Regions from separate parts of the Xanthomonas sp. NCPPB 901 genome, predicted to be linked through region 2. Evidence: predicted binding sites of a transcription regulator. Region 2 holds the regulator's gene; the other holds the start of a gene.

Region 1 (4,981 bases), 2.5 Mb from region 2:
TCGGTGACGTGCTGCACGCTGGCCACCACCTGCTCCATGGTGGCGCCGGCCCGGTGCACCAGGGTGGCGCCGTGGGCCACGCGCTGCACCGAGTCGTCGATCAGGGTCTTGATCTCCTTGGCGGCGCCGGCGGAGCGGTGCGCCAGCGTGCCGACCTCCGCGGCCACCACCGCGAAGCCCTTGCCCTGCTCGCCGGCGCGCGCGGCTTCCACCGCGGCGTTGAGGGCGAGGATGTTGGTCTGGAAGGCGATGCCGTCGATCACCGCGATGATGTCGGCGATGCGCTTGGAGGCGGCCTGGATACCGTCCATGGTCTCCACCACCTGGCCGACCGCGTCGCGGCCTTCGCCGGCTACGCCGGCCGCGCCCAGCGCCAACTGGTTGGCGCGCTGGGCGTGCTCGGCGTTCTGCTTCACCGTGGCGGTCAGTTCCTCCATCGAGGCCGCGGTCTGCTCCAGGCTGGCCGCCTGCTGCTCGCTGCGCTTGGCCAGCTCCTGGTTGCCGCTGGCGATGTCCTCGGCGGCGAAGCCGATGCTGTTGGTGGTGCGCTGGATGTGCGCGACGATGTCGGTGAGGCGGTGCACGGTGCTGTTGGCGTCGTCGCGCATAGCGGCGAACACGCCGTGGAAGTTGCCGTGCATGCGCACGGTGAGGTCGCCGTCGGCGATGCAGCGCAGCAGCATGGAGAACTTGGCCAGGTTGGCGTCGGCGGTGGCCATCATGGTGTCGAGGTTCTCGACCATGGTGCGGAAGGCGTGCTCGAACTGCTGCGGCTGGCCGCGGTGGGCGAAGTCGCCGGCGCAGGCGGCTTCGGCCAGGGTCTGGATCTGCACGTTGATCGCATGCAGGTTCTGCTTGACCTGCCGCATCGCCGCGGTGATCGCGGCCTTCTCGCCGGGGTAGTGGGCGATGTCCTGGCTGAGGTCGCCGATGGCGTAGCGGCCCATCACCTGGGTGATGCGCAGCTGGGTCTGCACGTGCGCATCCACCAGGGCATTGGTGTCGGCGACCATGCGCCCGTACTCGCCGGGGAAGCGCTGCGCGTCCATGCGGTAGCTGATGGCGCCGGCGTCGTGGCGCGCGGCCATCTCGCGCTGTGCGGAAATCACCTCGTGCAGGCGCCGCTGCATCTGCTGCATGGCGCGCAGCAACTGCCCGGCCTCGTCATGGGTGGTGGCGGTGTCGGGGCTGCTCAGGTCGCCGGCGCCGATGCGCTCGGCCAGGCCCAGCGCCTGCCGCAGCGGGCGGACCACGCGGCGGGTGAGCAGCAGGGCGATCAGCGTGCCCAGCAGCAGCGCCAGCACGGTGCAGCCGATCATCAGCAGGGCGAAGCCGCGCGCGGTGGCCATCGCCTCCCTGGCGGCCTGGCGGTTCTTGGCTTCCTGCAGGTCGATGAAGGCGTTGATGCTGGCCAGCCAGTCGACGAAGGCCGGGCGCGCCTGCTGCAGCAGCAGCGCCTGCGCCTGCACGGTGTCGCCGGCGTCGCGCAGGCGCCGCACCTGCGCGATCAGTGGCATGGTGCGCGCTTCGATGCCCTGGATGCGCTGCAGGATGGCCTTCTCCTGCGCATCGCTGGAGGCGGCGAGCAGGGCGTCGAGCGGCTGCGCGGCACGCGCGTAGTCGGCGGCCAGCGTGTCGATGGTCCGCTCGGTCGCCTGCCGGCTGGCCGGGTCGTCCAGCAACACCACGTCGCGCAGGGCGATGGCGCGGTCGTGCACGCTGCCGCGGAAGTTGATCGCGTAGCGCTGCTTGACGCTGTTGACCTGATTGATCGCGGTCAGGCGCCGGTCGATGCTGTGCACGCGCTGGATGCCGACGACGGTGAGCAGAACCATCAGCACGATGAGGGTGAGAAAGCCGAGCGCCAGGCGCTGGCCGATGCGCAGATGCGAGAGGACGTGCATGGAGGAATGGGGGCGGGGGAAGGAGAAGGATCGACGGTGGGTGCCGGCGGATGGGTCGGCGGGTTGCCGGTGTCCACCAGACCGATCCGGCATCTGCCGTTCCGGAACCCGCAGGGATAACGGCGACGCGCGGACGAACTGAAGGCATGGCGCCGAACGGCACGATGCCGAAGGCGCGGAACGTGACGCGCAACCGGTCTACGGCGGCAATGGTGGCTTGCGCGGCGGCGACCGGCCCGCGCGCGGCGCACGCCTGACCCGCGGCACCGCCCGTCGCTGTCCGCTTCCTCACCGGCGCTGCCGCGGCGCCCGTGCAGGTGCAGCATGGCCTTGCCGGTGCCCGGTGCTATGGTCCCTGCATGACCGGTGCCGCCGACCCGATCCGCTTCCAGGCGACCTTGTCGCGTCCGCCCGCGCATCTGCCCGCGTGTGGCCTGGAATCCGCTGACCGCAGTGGCGCGGCGCGTCGGGAGCGTCTGGCGCGGTGCGCGCAAGCAGGCGCGCACCGCGTGTCGGGCGCATCGCCGACACCTGCGACATGCCCGCGTCAGGCAAGCGACGGGTCTGCCGTTTCGGTCGTGCGGGCAGGTCCGGCCCTCCCTACGCCGCGCCGCCGGCGCAACGAGCGCGATGGTGCGCCTGTGCTTGGCGTGGCCGCCGTCGCGACAGCATCCTCGCAAGCGCCTGCCTATACTCCGCGCCGTCCATCCAAGAGGCCCACCGCATGAGTGCATCCACCGCTCCGTCCTCCGCCGCCGCACCGGGCAGCCTGCGCCGCTCGGTGTCCAACACGCTCAAGGGCTCGGCGGGCAACCTGGTGGAGTGGTACGACGTCTACGTCTACTCGGTGTTCGCCACCTACTTCGAATCGCAGTTCTTCTCCAAGGAGGACAAGAACGCCACGCTGTACGTGTGGGCGATCTTCGCGGTGACCTTCCTGATGCGCCCGATCGGCGCCTGGTACTTCGGCCGCTTCGCCGACCGCTACGGTCGGCGCCTGGCGCTGACGGTGTCGGTGTCGGTGATGGCGGCGTGCTCGTTCCTGATCGCGGTGACGCCGACGGTCGCCAGCATCGGCGCCGCCGCGGCGGTGGTGCTGGTGCTGGCGCGGCTGCTGCAGGGCTTCGCTACCGGCGGCGAGTACGGCACCAGCGCCACGTACATGTCCGAGGCGGCGGTGCCGGGGCGGCGCGGCTTCCTGTCCTCGTTCCACTACGTCACCCTGGTCGGCGGCCACGTGCTGGCGCAGGCGGTGCTGCTGGTGATGCTGCACTTCTTCGACAAGGGCCAGGTCTCCGAATGGGGCTGGCGCGTGGCCTTCGGCTTGGGCGGTATCGGCGCGCTGGTGGTGTTCTGGCTGCGGCGGACCATGGACGAATCGCTGACCGCCGAATCGATCGCCGCCGCCAAGCAGGGCGGGGCCAAGGCCGCCGGTTCGCTGCGCGAGCTGTTCGTGCACCAGTGGCGCCCGCTGCTGCTGTGCTTCCTGATCACCGCCGGCGGCACCGTGGCGTTCTACACCTACTCGGTGACCGGGCCGAAGATGATCCAGACCGCCTTCGCCGGCGACGACGTCATGGCCGGCACCCTCATCAACCTGGCCGCGCTGATCGTGCTGATGCTGATGCAACCGGTGGGCGGCTGGCTGTCGGACCTGATCGGGCGCAAGACCCTGCTGGTGATCTTCGGCGTCGGCGGCGTGCTCTACACCTGGTTCCTGGTGCTGGAGCTGCCGCGGCAGAGCGACTGGCTGAGCGCGTTCGCGATCCTCACCGGCGGCTTCGTCATCCTCACCTGCTACACCTCGATCAACGCGGTGGTGAAGGCCGAACTGTTCCCCACCCACATCCGCGCGCTGGGCGTGGGCCTGGGCTACGCGCTGGCCAATTCGGCCTTCGGCGGCACCGCGCCGCTGCTGTACCAGGCCTCGCTGAAGACCGGCCACGTCACCACCTTCGTCTGGTACGCCACGGCGGTGATCGCGGTGTCGCTGCTGGTGTACGTGTTCTTCCTGACCAACAAGGGCAGCAACTGGCTGGACCACGAAGGCGAGATGCACGCGCGCCGGCGCTGACCGGCGCGATTGCGGCCCCGGCGGTGCGCGCGCCGCCCAGGCGCGGACCTGGGGGACGCTGAACGGCGCACCCCGCGTGGGCCGGGTCGCCCCGCCGCGGCGGGGCCGCACATGCGGCGGCTGCCAGGCGACTCGGGTACCATGCAGCCCCCTTACGGGCGTTCCCCCATGGCCGATTCAGACAACACCCCCTCCTCCCAGGTGACCCAGGCGCAGGCCGAAGACGCGGTGCGCACCCTGTTGCGCTGGGCCGGCGAAGACCCCACCCGCGAGGGCCTGCTGGACACCCCGCGGCGGGTGGCCGAGGCCTATGGCGACTGGTTCAGCGGCTACCGCGCCGACCCGCGCGAGTACCTGCTGCGCACCTTCGAGGAAGTGGCCGGCTACGACGAACTGATCGTGCTGCGCGACATCGAATACGAAAGCCACTGCGAACACCACATGGCGCCGATCATCGGCAAGGTCCACGTCGGCTACCTGCCGCGCGGCAAGGTGGTGGGCATCAGCAAGCTGGCGCGCGTGGTCGAGGCCTATGCGCGGCGCTTCCAGGTGCAGGAGAAGATGACCGCGCAGATCGCCCAGTGCATCCAGGACGTGCTGCAGCCGCTGGGCGTGGGCGTGGTGGTGGAAGGCGCGCACGAGTGCATGACCACCCGCGGCATCCACAAGCGCGGCGTCAGCATGGTCACCTCGAAGATGCTCGGCACCTTCCGCGAGGATGCGCGCACCCGCGCCGAGTTCCTGCGCTTCATCGAGCGGGCGCGCTGAGTCTTGCCGATGCGGTGGCGGTCGGTTCCTGCATGAAGCCGCATGTCCGGATCGCCGGCTATCGCCAGTTGCGCGAACAGCCGTTGTGGAAGTTGCTGGCCGCCGACCATGCCCCGGAGCTGATCGGCCTGCTGCAGACCCTGCTCGGCGACGCCCAGCGGCGCCTGCCGGCCGACGTGCTGCACGAGCGCCTGCAGCGCCAGCTCGATGCGCTGAAGGACGACCAGCTCTCGCG
Region 2 (4,981 bases):
GGCCGCGCAGCTGCACTGGCTGCGCGCCTCGCGGGTGGTCCGGTCCTTGCTGGTCCTCCCCGCCAACGCCCATTTCTCCGACCTGGACGAGGTGGTGCGCCGGTTCGCTGGCGCCGACCCGCAGGGGGTCATCCTGACCAAGCTGGACGAGACCGGGCGGTTCGGCAGTGCCTTGTCGGTGGTCGTGGACCACCGCCTCCCCATCACCTGGGTGACCGATGGACAGCGTGTGCCGGACGACCTGCACCGCGCCAACGCCGCCAGCCTGGTATTGCGCCTTGAAGATTTGCGGCGCGCTGCCGATAAGCCCTGTACTCCGGAGCAGACCCATGCCGTCGCGTGACTACGTCAATCTGACCAATGCCTTTCCCCTGTCGGCGACGCGCAACGAACCGCTGGGTCCGGTGCGGACCATCGCCGTGACCGGCGGCAAGGGCGGCGTGGGCAAGACCAACATCTCGGTCAACCTGTCCATGGCGCTGGCCGACATGGGCAAGCGCACCCTGCTGCTGGACGCCGACCTCGGCCTGGCCAACGTCGACGTGCTGCTGGGGCTGACCCCCAAGTTCACCGTGGCCGACCTGGTCGCCGGGCGCTGCACCCTGGAAGAGGTGCTGATCGACCTGCCCAACGGGCTGATGGTGGTGCCCGCCGCCTCCGGCCGCCGCTACATGGCCGAGCTGCCGCCGGCCCAGCACGTGGGCCTGGTCAACGTGTTCTCCGAGCTGCAGCGCGAGCTGGACGTGATGATCGTCGACACCGCCGCCGGCATCACCGACAGCGTGCTGACCTTCTGCCAGGCCGCGCAGGACGCGGTGGTGGTGGTCTGCGACGAGCCGGCCTCGATCACCGACGCCTACGCCCTGATCAAGGTCCTCTCGCGCGAGCGCGGCGTGGACCGGGTGCAGATCGTCGCCAACATGGTCCGCGACCTCAACGAAGGCCGCCTGCTGTACGACAAGCTCAGCCGGGTCTGCGAGAAGTTCCTCGGCGACGTGTCGCTGAACTACCTGGGCTGCGTGCCGCAGGACGACTGGCTGCGCCTGTCGGTGCAGCGCCAGCAGCCGGTGGTCAAGGCCTACCCGTCCAGCCCGTCGGCGCAGGCGATCGCCGAGATCGCCCGGCGCACCGCGCGCTGGCAGGCGCCGACCGCCCCGCGCGGCAACGTCGAGTTCTTCGTCGAACGCATCATCCAGCGCGGGGTGGCCGCATGAACGCCGCCGCCCACTACCGCGCCGTCCAGCGCAACAGCGCCAACGACTACATCGCCCAGCACTCGGACCTGGTCCGGCGCATCGCCCACCACCTGGCGGCGCGGCTGCCGGCCAGCGTCGAGATCGACGACCTGATCCAGGCCGGCATGATCGGCCTGATCGAGGCCTCGCGCAGCTACGACGCCGAACAGGGCGCCTCGTTCGAGACCTACGCCTCGATCCGCATCCGCGGCGCCATGATCGACGAGATCCGCCGCGGCGACTGGGTGCCGCGCTCGGTGCACCGCCGCGCCCGCGACGCCGCCTCGGCGATCCGCAAGATCGAACAGAGCACCGGCCGCGCCGCCGCCGCCAACGAAGTGGCCGCGGCGATGGACATGCCGCTTCCCGAATACCTGCGTTTGATGGAAGATGCCGCCCGCGGCCAGGTGCTGAGCCTGGAGTCGCGCATCGAGGACCATGGCGAACTGGATACCATCGCCAAGGGCGGACCCAATCCGCAGCAGATGCTCGAGCGCAGCGAATTCGGCCGCGAGCTGGGCAAGGCCATCGCGCAGTTGCCCGAACGCGAGCAGTTGGTGCTGTCGCTGTACTACGAGCAGGAATTGAACCTCAAGGAAATCGGCGCGGTGCTCGGGGTCAGCGAGTCGCGCGTGTGTCAGATCCATGGCCAGGCCACGGTACGGTTGCGCGGACGCCTGAAGGCGTTCGAGGTCGCCGATGCCGGTCTGGAAGACGAAGAATAGGAACCCTTAGGAGTCAGTGGTGAACAAGAACATGCGGATTTTGATCGTGGACGATTTCTCGACGATGCGACGCATCGTCAAGAATCTGCTCGGCGATCTGGGCTTCACCAACACCGCCGAGGCCGAAGACGGCAACAGCGCCCTGGTCGCGCTGCGCTCGGCGCCGTTCGAGTTCGTGGTCACCGACTGGAACATGCCGGGCATGACCGGCATCGACCTGCTGCGCAACATCCGCGCCGACGACAAGCTCAAGCACCTGCCGGTGCTGATGGTCACCGCCGAGGCCAAGCGCGAGCAGATCATCGAGGCCGCCCAGTGCGGCGTGAACGGCTACATCATCAAGCCGTTCACCGCGCAGACGCTGCAGGAGAAGCTGGGCAAGATCTTCGAACGCCTGGGAGCGACCGCCTAAATGGAAGCTACCGCCGAACGCACCGCCCTGATCGAACGCCTGCAAGGCGCGCTCGACGCGCTGGAAAACGGCGACGAGGCCGGCTGGCGCAGGGAGATCGACACCCTCGCCGCCTGGCGCACACGGCCGATGATGCAGGGCCTGAGCCGGCTTGCGCGCGATCTGGGGCAGGCGCTCGGCGAACTGCCGGTGGTGCCCAGCGAGGCCGGCGAACTGGACGATGCCTGCTCGCGCCTGGACCACGTGGTGGAGATGACCGAACAGGCCAGCCACCGCACCCTGGACCTGGCCGAGGAATGCCGTGCGCTGGCCGACCAGCTGGCCGCCGGCGGCCTCAGCGGCGACCAGGGCGAGATCCTCGACAAGATCCGCCACAACCTCACCGAAATGGCCCTGGCGCAGAGCTTCCAGGACCTGACCGGGCAGATCATCCGCCGCGTCGCCGGCATCGTGCGCCGCGTGCACGAGGGCTTCGGCGCGCTGGGTCTGCCGCCGAAGGAAGAACGCAAGGCCGACGGCACCCTGGCCGGCCCGGTCCTGCCCGGCCTGGATCGCCACGGCGTGTCGCAGCACGACGCCGACGACCTGCTGTCCGGACTGGGACTCTAGAGCGTGCCCGGGCGATTGGACTAGGCCACGCCGCACTCGGGTGCGCGCACGGCGAGAAAGAACGAGGGAATTTATGTCAACAGACGACCGCATGATGACGCAGGATCGCACGCACCCAAGCGCGGCCCTTCGGGTTGCCGTGTCCGCTCCCCAGGCGGCCGCGCACGGCTTGAACAGGCGGTCGGCCTGTCGCGGCGCCGCGCGCAGCCACCTGGCAACCGGACACGCCAACGTGGCCGATTGCAACCGCGCGGGCAGGCTCTAGCCATGAGCGCCGTACCCGACGACATCGCTGCCGACTTCATCATCGAGGCCCAGGAGATCCTGGACCGGCTCGGCGAGCAGTTGGTGTCGCTGGAGCAGGCGCCCGAGGACAGCGGCCAGCTCAACGCCGTGTTCCGCGGCTTCCACACGCTCAAGGGCGGCGCCGGCTTCCTGGCGATCACCGCCATGGTCGAGCTGTGCCACGCCGCGGAGGAAACCCTGGGCATGGCCCGTGCCGGCCAGGCCACCCTGCAGGCGCAGCACTTCGACGCCGCCCAGCAGTCGCTGGACTACCTGCAGTCGATGCTCGACGCGTTCGGCAACGGCCAGGAGCCGCCGCGCGCGCCGGCGGAACTGATCGCGCAGTTCGACGCGCACGGCACCGCCGCGCCGGCCCCGGCCAAGAGCGCCGCGCCGGCGCCGGCAGCAGCCCCGGCCACCGCCGCCGCGGGCGATGCGGACCTGATCAGCGACGACGAATTCGAGGCGCTGCTGGACCAGTTGCACGGCGATGCGCCGCCGGCGGCCACGCCGCAGGCGCTGCAGCCTGCGCCACGCGCGCCCAGCGCCGCGCCCAAGGCCGCGGCCGCCCCGGCCAAGGCCGCCGAGCCCGAGCAGACCGTGCGCGTGGACACCAAGCGCCTGGACGCGATCGTCAACCTGATCGGCGAACTGGTGCTCTCGCGCAACCGCCTCAAGACCCTGCGCGTGCGCCTGCGCGACGAGGAACTCGACCGTGCGGTCAGCAGCCTGGACATCGCCACCGCGCGCCTGCAGTCGGCGGTCATGCGCACGCGCATGCAGCCGGTCGGCAAGGTGTTCTCGCGCTTCCCCAAGGTGGCGCGCGACGTCGCCCGCTCGCTCAACAAGGAAGTGGAACTGGAACTGGTCGGCGCCGACACCGAACTGGACCGCAACCTGGTCGAAGCGCTGGCCGATCCGCTGGTGCACCTGGTGCGCAACGCGATCGACCACGGCATCGAGGCCCCGGCGCTGCGCGAGGCCACCGGCAAGCCGCGCGGCGGCCACGTGCGCCTGTCGGCGCAGCAGGAAGGCGACTACGTCAGCATCGAAGTGCAGGACGACGGCGCCGGCATCGACCCGGAACGGCTGCGCGCCAAGGCGCGCGAGAAGGGCCTGATCGACCCCGAGGCCGCCGCCCGCCTGAGCACCGAGGAATGCCTGCACCTGGTGTTCCTGCCCGGCTTCTCGACCAAGTCCGAAGTCACCGACATCTCCGGCCGCGGCGTCGGCATGGACGTGGTGCAGTCGCGCATCCGCGAACTCAGCGGGCAGATCCAGATCCAGTCGGAGCTGGGCCGCGGCAGCCGCTTCCTGATCCGCGTGCCGCTGACCCTGGCGATCCTGCCGACCCTGCTGGTACAGGCCGGCGACACCGTCTATGCGCTGCCGCTGGCGCGCGTGGTGGAAGTGCTGCATGCGCCGCGCCGCTCGCTGGGCTGGTTCGACGGCCGCGCCGTGCTCGACCGGCAGTCGCACACCCTGCCGCTGGTGGACCTGCGCCAGTGGCTCAACATCGACGCCCCGCAACTGCCGCTGCTCACCGTGGTGGTGCTGCAGGCCGGCGAATCGCGCATGGGCCTGGTCGTGGACCAGGTCCGCGGCCGCGAGGAAGTGGTGATCAAGCCGCTGCCGCGCTCGCTGCGCGGCCTGCCCGGCTACGCCGGCGCCACCCTGATCGGCGACGGCCGTCTGGCGTTGATTTTGGATGTGGA

The links. The regulator FliA, encoded in region 2, starts transcription of late flagellar genes. The targets are predictions, from matches to a motif close to TAAAGTTTNNCNNNCNNNGGCCGATAA.
Region 1: a site for FliA is predicted at 2,021-2,047, ahead of AC1PME_RS00570 (methyl-accepting chemotaxis protein). Genes of this name have one in related genera too.

Annotation. Positions count from the first base shown of each region.
Region 1 covers NZ_CM161511.1:132,407-137,387, forward strand. The annotation lists gene AC1PME_RS00570 (methyl-accepting chemotaxis protein) at 1-1,904, opposite strand, end outside; gene AC1PME_RS00575 (MFS transporter) at 2,629-3,978, shown strand; gene folE (GTP cyclohydrolase I FolE) at 4,147-4,746, shown strand; gene AC1PME_RS00585 (DUF3375 domain-containing protein) at 4,779-4,981, shown strand, end outside.
Region 2 covers NZ_CM161511.1:2,608,761-2,613,741, forward strand. The annotation lists gene flhF (flagellar biosynthesis GTPase FlhF) at 1-343, shown strand, start outside; gene AC1PME_RS10935 (MinD/ParA family ATP-binding protein) at 330-1,214, shown strand; gene AC1PME_RS10940 (RNA polymerase sigma factor FliA) at 1,211-1,960, shown strand; gene cheY (chemotaxis response regulator CheY) at 1,980-2,372, shown strand; gene AC1PME_RS10950 (protein phosphatase CheZ) at 2,373-2,981, shown strand; gene AC1PME_RS10955 (chemotaxis protein CheA) at 3,249-4,981, shown strand, end outside.